4 regions of the Ruminococcus sp. 1001713B170207_170306_F1 genome follow, and region 3 is predicted to be linked to each of the others. Evidence: riboswitches for the same ligand, from Rfam matches in the RefSeq annotation. Region 3 holds a riboswitch; each other region holds the start of a gene.
The links. A riboswitch is a leader RNA that binds a small molecule or an ion and turns the genes downstream of it on or off. The one in region 3 is predicted to bind cobalamin.
Positions count from the first base shown of each region.

Region 1: linked by a shared signal. The riboswitch ahead of I4V84_RS16555 (hypothetical protein) and the one ahead of I4V84_RS08995 (class I SAM-dependent methyltransferase) in region 3 are both predicted to bind cobalamin.
Region 2: linked by a shared signal. The riboswitch ahead of I4V84_RS07150 (sirohydrochlorin cobaltochelatase) and the one ahead of I4V84_RS08995 (class I SAM-dependent methyltransferase) in region 3 are both predicted to bind cobalamin.
Region 4: linked by a shared signal. The riboswitch ahead of I4V84_RS08060 (cysteine-rich small domain-containing protein) and the one ahead of I4V84_RS08995 (class I SAM-dependent methyltransferase) in region 3 are both predicted to bind cobalamin.

Region 1 covers NZ_JADPEX010000031.1:26,178-29,310, reverse strand. Annotated here, with positions in the region: gene I4V84_RS16555 (hypothetical protein) at 1-1,599, opposite strand, end outside; cobalamin riboswitch at 1,797-1,970, opposite strand; gene I4V84_RS16550 (VanW family protein) at 2,074-3,133, opposite strand, start outside.
Region 2 covers NZ_JADPEX010000008.1:82,982-86,114, reverse strand. Annotated here, with positions in the region: gene I4V84_RS07150 (sirohydrochlorin cobaltochelatase) at 25-1,329, opposite strand; cobalamin riboswitch at 1,533-1,709, opposite strand; partial or broken gene I4V84_RS20405 (DUF6783 domain-containing protein) at 1,781-1,882, opposite strand; partial or broken gene I4V84_RS20400 (DUF6783 domain-containing protein) at 1,859-1,969, shown strand; gene I4V84_RS07145 (metal-sensing transcriptional repressor) at 2,131-2,514, shown strand; gene I4V84_RS07140 (heavy metal translocating P-type ATPase) at 2,614-3,133, shown strand, end outside.
Region 3 covers NZ_JADPEX010000012.1:37,758-40,890, forward strand. Annotated here, with positions in the region: gene I4V84_RS08990 (lactonase family protein) at 1-873, shown strand, start outside; cobalamin riboswitch at 936-1,134, shown strand; gene I4V84_RS08995 (class I SAM-dependent methyltransferase) at 1,278-2,003, shown strand; gene nikB (nickel ABC transporter permease) at 2,008-2,955, shown strand; gene nikC (nickel transporter permease) at 2,945-3,133, shown strand, end outside.
Region 4 covers NZ_JADPEX010000010.1:28,582-31,714, reverse strand. Annotated here, with positions in the region: gene I4V84_RS08070 (BMC domain-containing protein) at 1-193, opposite strand, end outside; gene I4V84_RS08065 (phosphatase) at 473-1,186, shown strand; gene I4V84_RS08060 (cysteine-rich small domain-containing protein) at 1,310-1,618, opposite strand; cobalamin riboswitch at 2,079-2,267, opposite strand; gene I4V84_RS08055 (GDSL-type esterase/lipase family protein) at 2,359-3,133, opposite strand, start outside.

The DNA.
Region 1 (3,133 bases), on a different contig from region 3:
CTCATATGTATATTTGCCATTTGCGTCTGCCACATATGGAACCCAGGTGGAGGAATCTGCTGCGGCAGCTTCTTCTTTTGTTCCCAGACATAGATAGTCGTAACCAGTTCCGCTTAAAGTAAGAACAGCTGTCATTTTTCCGTTTTTGGAAGTAAGGACACAGTCAATTACACGGAACATAGATGAACTGGAGTTTACTGTAATATTATAAATTCCGCTTGCACAGCTGCCTGGAGCAGGGGTTGCTGTTGGCTCTGGGGTGGTGGCTGCTTCCGGAGTTGTGCTTGGCACTGGAGTTTCAGTTGGTGCAGGAGTCTCAACCGGTGCTTCGGTAGGCTCTGGGGAAACAGTTGGTTCCGGTGTTGGAGCAGCCTCTCCATATCCTGGAACCGCCGGTACGGTAATCGTCAATATACCCTTTGCGTACCAGTTCTGGCTCTTCTTGGAATGAGGAACGACTGCTATTGTCTGAGCTTCCTTGCTTGCAGTAACTTCAAAGGTGTAGGTATAGCCTCCTGCACTGTTCTCTACTCCTTTGATGGAATTTGCTTCTTTATCAGAGTCACTGGCACTGCCAAGATAGATCATGTCATAATTCTGTTTTGCGGTAGAAAGTGTGACAATATATTTATCCTCCGAAACCTTTACAGTGGAACCGGTGATTACGAACATTGCAAATTCATCACCGTTTTCTTTTACAAGCTTGATTCCGGCATCTGTAATCTCATTCTGGGCTGGTGCCTGGGTTGGAGCTGCAGTTGGCAGTGGAGTGGCAGTTGGCTCAGGGGCTGCAGTTGGCTCTGGAGTAGCTGTTGGTTCCGGGGCTTTCATTCCTGGAACGTTCAGTTTCAAAGCCATATTTGTGTACCATTTCTGATTTTTTACAGAAAATGGTACGATGCTGAAAGTCTGGACCTGTTCACTGGCAGGAACCTCAAAAATGAAAGTATAACCATCTTCATTTTCTGTACCAACGATTGCTGCTGCATTTTTTGCTTCGTCAGGATCTTCTTTAGAACCAAGATAAAGCTTCTCATAGTTCTTTCCGTCAGTATTGAGGGTTATCTTAATTTTATCACCATTTAATTCAGCAGAAGAGCTTTTGATTTTAAGCATTTTATATGCACTGTTATCTTCCTTGTCAATGGTCATGTTGGAACCATCTGGGTTCAGATCCTCTGGCTTTGTTTCTGGTTTATCTGTCTCTTCGGTTTTGCCCTCTTCTGTTGTTTCTGGTGCAGCTGTAGGCTGTGGAGCTTCTGCTTCCTCATTTTTGCTTTCTTCAGCAGGTGATGCAGTAACCTCAGGAGTGGTCTCAGAGGCAGGTGTTTCTGTAGCAGCAGGTGTCTCTTTCACAGCAGAGGCATCCACTGCTGCCGGAGTTACTGTAGTGTCAGTGTTTTCTTCCTCAGCTGTTGCGTTCTCCTGCACAGGAGTCTCAGCAGCAACAGCAGTCTTCTCCGCCTCTGTTTCTGGAGTTGGTGTAACAGAAACCTGTACGTTTGCATCCTCATTTTCTGCCTGTGTAAGTACAGCAGGAGTGACCGTCATCGCGACGGAAAGGAACAGTGCAAGAAAGCGTTTTGAATTTCTTTTCATTTCTTTTTCCTCGATTCTTCCTATTATTTTATAATTTGAATAAATCCCAATTGCTTCTGGAGCCTGTTTGTACAATGGGCAATCCTGACAGGATTATTTCAAAAAAATGCCTGCTTCCTCTGAGAAAACAGGCACTAAAAATTCAATATATTGTATTATCAAATATATTAATGAGAATGAAGTACTTTCTTCGGAAGCTTTCATTAAACGAATTCAGCAGGTTTCCTGACTTACAGATCAACACAGAATCCATCCTTCTCAGCAATATACCAATGGTTTCACTGGATTCTACTCCCTGGTTACAGTGACCGGATCGTTCAGGACTTTCACCTGATTCCCTCTTAGAGCGTGTTGAAAAAATATTCCCACAATCTGCACGCTGTAGCAGACAGATATGTCTGGCACTGAAAACGGATTTATTCAATTCACCTCATTATAGCAGACCGTTATGTCGAAATCAATAGATTTATAGGGTTATTGCTTGTATTTACTGTACCCGACTTCATCTGTGCGGAGAAGTGTTCCATTCTCATCGTAGACACTGCGGTAGGTTTTACAGGTGTTTGGATCGGAATGCTCTGTAGTAATCTCTACCGTATTATTGTCAGTTTGGGTTCCGTAAATGGATACCGTTACGGCTTCCTCTTTTTCATCGTAAGAGGCTTCAATTTTAATTGGATAAGCAGTATTATTCTGAAAACGGAAATCCTGACCTCCCCACACCACTGCTGCGTCCAGACCATCCTCAACATAATCAATTCGGGCAGCGTGATTATGACGCTCAACAATGGTCAGATCAGACTGCAGGCATGCCATAAACAACGTAGTGGAAATCTGGCAGATTCCGCCTCCGATATCCTGGGCATGTTCGCCTCCTACAATTACAGTTGCTTCCCTGTACCCTCGTTCCTCAGTACGTGGACCTAAAGTATCGTTGTAGGAAAAAATCTGTCCTGGCTGAAGTTCCACTCCATCACAGGCTTCCACGGCAAGCTTCAAATTGGCAACACGGTTTTCGGTACCGCCGCCATATGTAGTATAAGTACCAAGAAGATTCAGATAAGGAAGGGCTTCTATCTCTTCTGTAGAAACTTCGGGCACGGTTATTTCAAGGGAGATGGTAATCTTTGCCCCTTCTTTTGCTTTTTCCAGCTTCTTTGCAGCTGACTTCACATCAAATGAAATTCCGGTAACTGCCGGAATAATTTCATTATTTTCCCCCAGAGAAGCATCTGTGGCATCTGTATGTACTTTTTCATAATAGGATTCCAGATCCAGTTCCTCTGGCGGTGTCTTCATAGTAGGACATTCGATAACAGCTTCATAATCTTCTATGGAAATTGCTTTTAGAATCGCTTCTTTCAGTGCATCCATATCCGGACCGATTCCGGTTTTTCCCTTAGTGATAACCAGCTCTGTATCTGTAAGTTCACAGGAAGTCTGTATAGTGGTGGATCCCTTTGAAATTCCAGCATCCTCCAGAAGCTTGTCCAGTTCGTCTTTATTTCTGGCTTCCGGCATAAGGGTGACTTCT
Region 2 (3,133 bases), on a different contig from region 3:
CAATAACAATTTATACCAGGATAATTATTTCGCGATGGAATCAATAGCTGCCTGAGTATGAGCTACATAAAGCTGCTCAACAGCGTCAATTCTTCCAAGACCTTCGATCTGGCAGTCAATCTCATCGAAATCTCCAGAAGCCTCGAACATGCTCTTCCAGGAGTCATCATCATCACCAGCCATATCATTGTTTGCATGGTCACCAGCAACAACCATAAGCGGACGAAGGATTACTTTCTTGAATCCGGCATCTTTTACTTTATTGATAACTTCATCACAAGCTGTATCCTCTGGCTCACCTTCTACAGTACCGATGAATGCGTTTGTGAATTCAAGTTTCTCCATCTGGGTCTGCATCTGATCATATGTAACGTTTGCTGTATGGGAAGTACCATGTCCCATGAATACAAATGCGGTTCCATCTTCTGCAGCTGCTTCCATGCTGTCATATCCAGCTTCTTTTACAGCTTCATCTGTGATTGCCTGAGCAACAGCAGCTTTGTCATCGTTGATAACGGTAGCGTCATCGCCAACCTCACCAAGCATTGGTTCAGCGATTGCTACAGATTCAAATTTATCTTTGTAAGCATCAATAGCTTCTACCATCTCATCGTACTCAGCACCATGCATAAGATGTGTAGGCTGAACTACAAGATTCTTAACACCGTTTGCTACTGCACGGTCAAGTGCCTGCTGCATGTTATCAATCTTCTCATCATCTCTTGCCTGTACATGGTTGATAATGATCTGAGCGGTAAATGCTCTTCTTACAGACCAATCCGGGAATGCTTCTGCAAGAGCATCCTCGATTCCTTTGATATCCTCTGCACGGCTGTCGTTAAAGGAAGTACCAAAGCTTACTACAAGAAGCTCATTCTCACCGATCTCGTCCTGATTACGCGGATCATCCTTGGAAGCATCACCTGTGTCACGTCCGAAATACTCTGGACTTGCCTCTTCTCCCTCTACAAGCTCTTTCTGAGCATCTGTAAGGGCATCCCATGCTTCTTTAGCTTCCTTGCACTGCTCATCTGTATCATCTGTTCTCTCCTGAACATAAATAGCATCGATAAGTGCTGCTACTTTATCAGCCGCTTCCTTATCTGCATCTGCAGTGTCATCAGCTGCTTCTGCATCGTCTGTTGTCTCAGCATCATCAGCTGCTTCAGCATCGTCAGCTGCCTCAGCATCATCAGCTGTCTCAGCATCGTCTGTTGTCTCCTCTGCTGCTTCCTCTGTCTCTGCAAATGCAACAGTTGCTGTTGCTGCTGTCATGCTTGCTGCCATAGAAGCTGCAAGAAGGATTGCTAATAAAGATTTTCTTTTCATTTCTTTTTCCTCTTTTTTTTGTATTTCCGGATAGAATCACGTATAAAGAATCCCATGGGAAATCTATCACCAATCTCCCATTGCATAAAAACAGCCGCATTTTCTGCGACTGCACACATTCTCATATACACACTTTTCTTCCAAAAAACATTCAGGAAATATTCATGTATCGTTATGAGAATACAGGTTCTGTGTACCGCAGACCTAAGATTCCACGCCAAGGCAGTTCTCCTGACTTCGGTCAACACTGCTCCCCCTTCCCGGTTTCCCAGTGGGCTCTGAAGCAGTTCCCTTACACAGTGACGGCATCGTTCCGGACTCTCACCGGATTCTCTTTTGCGCATCATGTTCATGATGCAACCTTCGCGCTATAACCATTATACATATTCGACTCGGATATTTAATATGTACCATATTATTATATATTTTTTATGAACTTTTTATGTATTTTTTATGAACTAAAGTATGTTTGAAAAAGGCTTTCTGCAAGATGTGCGTCACAATTTGTGGGAGATTTTGTCCTGATGAGGGCGCCGTAGCGGGCTACGGCAACTGAATTCGGGCAAAATATACCGCAAAGTGGGGCGTGCAGATTGCGGGAATAATTTTTCAAACAGATTACTATTCACTCCGTTCATAGCAACACGCTTCGCGATACACAGGAATCATGCTTTCGCATGGTTTCGCGCCGCAATTCTCAGGTTTTCTGTGAATTACTTATTGACAAATACCCCGCCAGGGTATATATTGGTTTCATCAAATACATACCCCTAAGGGGTATATAAGGAAAGGAGTCCGCCTATGACAGCTGATTATAAATCCGAATCCTGCTGCAGCCACACCGCAGCCGATCCTGCAACTCTTTCCAGCCAGGAACCTACCAAGAAGGTCTGTTCCTGCTGTTGTACCAAGCACACCGATCGTTCCGAAGCAGAGCGCAGGAAGCTGGTAAACCGTCTGAAACGTATTGAAGGCCAGATAAGGGGGATTATAGGAATGCTGGAGAATGACGCTTACTGCAACGATATTCTTATTCAGTCAGCAGCTGTAAATGCCGCTGTGAATGCATTTAATAAGGAACTTCTCGCCAATCATATCCGAACCTGTGTGGCAAGAGATATCCGTGATGGTAAAGACGAAACCATTGATGAGCTGGTTGCAACTTTGCAGAAGCTAATGAAGTGAGATACCAGCGCATTCCGAATGTGTACCTGCCTGCGGAGGTACGAATGCGCAGAGCAGTCCGTTGGTATCGAAACACTGTATTCGAAGGAGGAATTTATTATGGAACAATACAACGTCACCGGCATGAGCTGTGCAGCCTGCAGCGCCCGTGTGGAAAAAGCGGTAAACAAGGTTCCGGGAGTTACTTCCTGCTCCGTAAGCCTGCTTACCAATTCCATGGGAGTGGAAGGAACTGCCTCAGCCTCTGCCATTGTCTCAGCTGTAGAAGAAGCCGGATACGGCTGCAGCCTGAAGGGTGCTTCCGGTCAGACGGAATCCGTTTCCGATGCTGAGAAAGCCTTGGAAGATCACGAAACGCCACTCCTCAGGAAACGGCTTATTGCCTCAGTAGGTTTTCTTCTGGTGCTGATGTACTTTTCCATGGGACACATGATGTGGGGATGGCCGCTGCCAGCCTGGTTTGATGGCAACCATATCGCCATGGGACTTGTACAGCTGCTTCTTGCAGGAATCGTCATGGTCATCAATCAGAAATTTTTCATCAGTGGCTTCAGGAGTCTGTGGCACCGCTCTCCGAACATGGATACCCTAGTAGCTCTCGGCTCCATGGCCTCCTTTG
Region 3 (3,133 bases):
GATTTGGCACGTATCAACAGCGTGGATATTGATGGCATGAGAGGTTGTTTCCTTGCTACAGACGTAGATGGCAAATATCTTTACGTAGCAGGTTATCACGATGGAAAGGTAACCGTTGTACACACTCATAAGGATGGACGTCTTGGAAGTGTTATGGACGGTGTTTTCCACACTGGTCTTGGAAGTGTTGCAGAGCGTAACTTCCGTCCTCACGTAAACTGTGTACGTCCTACTCCGGATAATAAATATCTCTGCGCAGTAGATAATGGAATTGACCAGATCAAGGTTTACCGGATCAATAAGCGCACAGATAAGCTGGAGCTTGTTGATATTGTCCGCTGCCCGAGAGAGAGCGGACCGCGTATTATCCGTTTCAGCGCAGATGGACGTTATGCATATGTTCTGTTTGAGCTGAGCAATGAGATTAAAGTGTACAGCTACAATGGAGAGGGTGATACTCCGGAGTTTGAGCTGCTTCAAAGTGTTTCCACCCTTGCGAAGAAGGAAGACGGAAGCGTATCTCATAATGCCGCATCAGGTCTTGCTCTTGCACCGGATGGCAAGCATCTATTCTGCACTACAGCAGGTGAGAATACAGTAGGTATGTTTGAGGTAGATGGTGAGACTGGTCTTCTGGATCGTAAATTTGTTCTTCCTGTAAGTGGTGATTATCCGAAAGACCTTGTTATTTTCCCGGATAATCAGCACATTGCCGTTGCCAACCACTCCAGCAACAGCATTACAACCTTCAAGGTTGACTACGAGAAGAACATCATTATGATGAAGGGCAAACCACGTAAGATCGAGACCCCGAACTGTATCAATATCTGGCCGGTACCGGATGGAGAGGATATTGAGGATATAGAGGCCTGATAAATTCTGATTGACAAACAGGAAATGCTGTATTATACTTTTTTGATGTTGTGTTGAGAATTGAATAAAACGACCATTTTGGTGCCTGGTGGAAATTAAAATAAATTCTAGCAGGTCAAACGGGAAACAGGTGAAAATCCTGTGCTATGCCGTAGCTGTAACAGTTGAGTAAGCTTTCGAAACCACTGAATTTTTATCGGGAAGGGAAAGCATTATGATGACACTGGAGCCAGAATACCGGCCAGAATGAAGAACTTTTGCTGCGGGGCACGGTATAGGTTGGTTTTATATAACAGGATTATTATGTCATTAAGCCGCTGCGTTAGCAGCGGCTTTTTCACGCTTTTATTACATGAATTCCCTGATTTGGCAGAAGTTTATGCTATTGGAAAGGATAAACACAAATGGCAGAATTGTTAAAGAATATTCAGTCATATTGGGATATGAGAGCTGGAGGATTTTCAGATGCCAGTATGGAAGAAAGAAAAACAGAACCTGGAGAGAGATGGGAAAATATTTTCAAAAATTCTCTTAAAACGGGATGCCATGTATTAGATGATGGGTGTGGCGCTGGCTTTTTTACCACTTTGCTTGCTTCGATGGGATTTCAGGTGATTGCGGTAGATTATAGCACAAAAATGCTGGAAGAAGTCAGAAGAAATCTGGAGACAGAAGGACTTAAAGCAGAACTTCATCAGATGGATGTGCAAAGCTTAGAATTTGCTGATAATTCCTTCGACGCAGTGGTATCAAGAAACGTATTCTGGAACCTGGAGCATGCAGATAAAGCTTATGAGGAAGCGTACAGGGTTCTAAAAAAAGATGGAATTCTAATTCTGGAAGATGGAAATTATTATCGCCGTTTTTTTAGTGATAAGTATCAGAAAGCCTATGATGAGTTTCAGCGGGGACATGAAAAAGAAGAACAAGGGTGCCATGCGCGACATAATAAAGAAAATGTAGATTTTTCCATTATGGATGAAATTGCAAAGAAATTGCCAATGAGTCAGGTAGATCGACCTGCCTGGGATTTTAATAAACTTGTAGAAACAGGATTTCATAAAATACAGGTGGAAATAGCTGGCAGCCCTTTACCGATGAGTTTTTGTATTGTAGCACAGAAAGGCTGAAAAAGTGAAAAGAGAGATTATAAAACGACTGATTTCACTTGTGATTATTTTGTTTGGGCTGTCTCTGATGACCTTTGGACTTACATATATTTTGCCGTCAAATCCAGCTGAACAGCTGGCAGAATCTATGGGTGCAGGTCATGACCGGGAGGTAATCGCAAAGATTGAAGAAAAATACGGATTAGACAAATCTTTTGGAGAGCAGTATGTGAACTGGCTGAAGGGTGCGTTACATGGCGATTTCGGAATGTCGGTAAAATATGCACAGCCCGTTTCCCAGGTATTAGGAAGAAAACTCCCCAATACGGTTAAACTGGCAGTTGCATCGTTTATTCTGATGATATTAATTTCTTTTCCGTTAGGAATTTTATCAGCAGTATATAAGGATAAAAAGGCTGATTATATTATTCGGTTTATGTCTTTTATTGGAATTTCACTGCCTAGCTTCTGGGTTGGTATGATGATGATCTATTTTTTTGCAGTTAAGATGCACTGGCTGCCTGTGGGGGGATCAGATTCTTTTAAAAGTCTGATCATGCCGTCTGTAACACTTTCGTTAAGCATGAGTGCGTACTACATAAGACGGATCAGGGCGGTAATGGTCGAGCAGATGAATGAGGAATATATAAATGGCTGTCAAGCAAGGGGAATTGGAAGGTTTCGTACAATTTTCTTTCATGTGCTGCCAAATTCCCTGCTTACTGTAGTGACAATGCTCGGCATGTCATTTGGAGGATTACTTGGTGGAACAATGATCGTTGAAACGGTCTTTAGCTGGAATGGAATCGGCAGCGCAGCAGTGGCTGCGATTTCCGGCAGAGATTACCAGCTGATCCAGGGATATGTTATGTGGATGGGATGTATTTATGTACTGGTGAATCTTTTGGTAGATATATCTTACCAGTGGCTTGATCCAAGAATTAGAAGAGGAGCCCTGCAACATGAAGAGTAAGAAAAAATTATGGATTCGTTTTGTGATTATAATGGCATTTGCAGTGCTTTTCTTATTATTTGCATTGTTCGCGGGAAAATTTGCACCTTATGATCCGTTGGAAACACACTATACAGACCTTCTGAAAGCGCCATGCAAACAGTATCTCATGGGAACTGATCAGATGGGAAGGGATATA
Region 4 (3,133 bases), on a different contig from region 3:
TTTCTGCCGGACTTACAGTCATGATCCCAATGGCCGCTCTTGAGTAATCCAGAGATGGATCAAGACCCAGCTTGGTGTAAAGAATCTTATCCGGATTGGCAATGATATGTGCCAGGGAAATCTGCTTGCCTGGCACAAGCTCCTGTACGATTCTCTGTTTCATTTCCGGAGACATATTATCTGTGTATCCCATTTTCTCCTCCTGAATAAAGAGTTTTTATAATCTGATTTGATTATACCTTTCTGATTTCCAAGTGTCAACAAAAAGCAACATTTCCTGGCATGTTATATGTGGTTTTTCTTGTAGTACAATGTTGTTTTTATTTGTTTTCTCTGTTTTTTCTTATTTATGATTGACATGTTTTTTTCCCTCTGGCATACTAAAGTTAACTGTAAATGGCTTTTCAAAACACTTTTATAGTGAAATTACCAGCTGCATATATTCACGTAATCTTGACTAGGAGATGATTTTATGTATCTTTCTGATATACACACACATTCCATTGCCAGCGGACACGGCACAACCTGCACCATCAGCGACATGGCAAAGGCTGCTTCTCAAAAAGGGCTGAAGCTTCTTGGAATCACAGACCACGGACCAGCCACTCTGGCTGCCGGAACTTCTTCTTATTTCCGAAGCCTGATCTATTCGCCCAGGAAGCGTTTCGATGTGGAATTATTATATGGAATTGAACTGAACATTCTGGATACCGATGGAAAAACAGATCTGCCACAGGAGCTTCTTGATAAGCTGGACTACGCAATCGCCAGCATGCATTATCAGAATTTCCGGCCAAAGACCAGGGAAGAAAATACTGCTGCTTTTCTGAACGTAATGAAGAATCCGGTTATAAAGATCCTGGGACACATTGATAATCCCCAGTATGACATAGATTACGACGCAGTTGTAAAGGCTGCCGGTGAAAACGGTGTTCTCCTTGAGATCAACGAAGCTTCCCTGGCACCTTACGGATATCGGGGCGATACCCATGCCAACTGCGCGCAGATCCTGTCCTGCTGCCGGAAGTATCTGGTTCCAATCGTGCTTTCCAGTGACAGTCATGGAACAGAGCATATTGGAGACTTCACTTATGCCGCTGATTTCGTTCATAATGCTATGTTTCCAGAGGGTCTGATTCTCAACAACCAGATTCCGAAATTAAAGATGCTGTTAAGCATACGATAAAAAGGATCCAGCTTGCAGAATTCCAATGGAATTTTGCGTTGCGCAAAAACTCTCCGAGAAATATAAATACGTAAGCTTAACTTCGTATATATTCCGGAGAGTTTTTTATACTTATTTCTTTGATTACTCATTTTCATTTTTATGATCTGCTTCTCTTACTTTCTGCATCATCGCAGCAAGTTCCTGATATTTTCCTGTCACATAACCGTAGTTTTTCTTCTTATGAGGTAGCTGACAATTCGTACAATCTTTAAATCCCTTCTCATTATATTTGAAATTTCCGCCGCATTTTTCTCCAAGGGCATAAAGCGGGCAATAGCAGAACAGACAGTTAAAGTTCTCTGGATCAGCTCCTTTATGGCATGGAAAATACTCACATTTCTTATGGCTGAAATAAGCGTATTCTTTGTCTTCCCAATATTTTTTCTCCATATTTCTCTCCTTATCTCATACAACTCAAAACAAAATATTCTTTATATTCTATTTCGTAATGCACAAAAATCAAATGATAAAAATGACTCCCGCTTACAGGAATAGAATATTGCCAGAGCGTGTTTAAAAAAGGCTTTCTGTAAGATGTGCGTCACACCCTGCAGGAGATTACGAGAATAATTCTACAAACAGGCTCAGGAAAAGTGTAAAAAAAATACCGCATATGCGGCTTCTGAATCATCATTATTTAAGAGGGAGCGATGCTACTCCGGGGTAGAATATGATCCGTTCATATATACGCGGAGGGAACGGTTTCATCCGAAGTAGTATCGCCTGCCATTTAATCTGTATAATTCTTCTGAACAGGCGATCATTCCATAAAAAATGTCCACTCACAAAAGCGGACAACATCTCAGGGCTGCGGATTCCCCAAAACTGGTTGTTACACTTTCATCGGAAGTTTAACCTCGCCATACCAAGCAGGTTTCCTGGCTCCAGAATCATCACTTCCTCTCTCCTTCTCATGCGTAAGCACAATGGACTATGAGATTCGCTCCTCTGTTACAGTGACCGGATCGCTCAGGTTTCTCACCTGATTCCCTCTTTCTGCCAGCTTATAGCTGTCAGCACTTAATATGTTCACTATGGAATTATACTGACATCATATTACCACCGGTCACTGTCTTTGTCAACCATTTGAAAGGATTTTTTGTTATTTTTTTATCAACCTGATGGTGCTGTCACGGCGTGAACAGCAGCGTCAGCTTCTCCAGAATCTTCTCCATCAGGATTTTCGCTGTTTTTTCATGAGATCTGTGCCCAGGGTGCTGCCTTGATCCAAATTCTCCTTCCTGTGTATCCGGAAGCTTCACAAATTCCACGCGCTCATCCCCTGTTTTTCTTTTATAATTCCCCACTGCTTTCTCAAGCGTAGGCAAAATCTCAGCTCCAAGCATTCCATAACACCACAGAATATAGCTTTCTGGATTACATACGCGCAGTTTTCTCAAAAAGTCTTCCACAGCCTTTCCAACTCTGTCCATATTCTTCGTGCCGCTGCTGTCGTTTGTCCCCAGATTCACTACGATCACATCAGGCTGAAACTTCTGGAAATCCCATTTTTCCATAGCACCCAGTTGTTTGTTTCTTTCTCCATTTAAAAGACCGCACACCTGCTCATAATATAGCGGGATTGCCTGCTGCTCATTGCCTTCCCAGGAACAGAAAACGCCCCAGCCGCTCTGACTGATGCAATTGTACACCGCGCCCAGTTCTTTTGCTGCCATATATGCATAATTATCCACGGCATTGAAGCAAAAGGAATTCCATGTCATTTCTTCTCCTGCACCGCTGCCGCCCTCACCAGAGGTAATGCTGTCCCCTATTACCTCCAATCTGAGCTTTGGTGTTTCAAGAGGTAAAAACTCACCGTCAGTTTCAACCTCCAGAAGCTGAAGCAATGTTTTTTCATCTGTGGGAAACGCAGGGGTATCACGAAGAAGCTTTACATTTCTT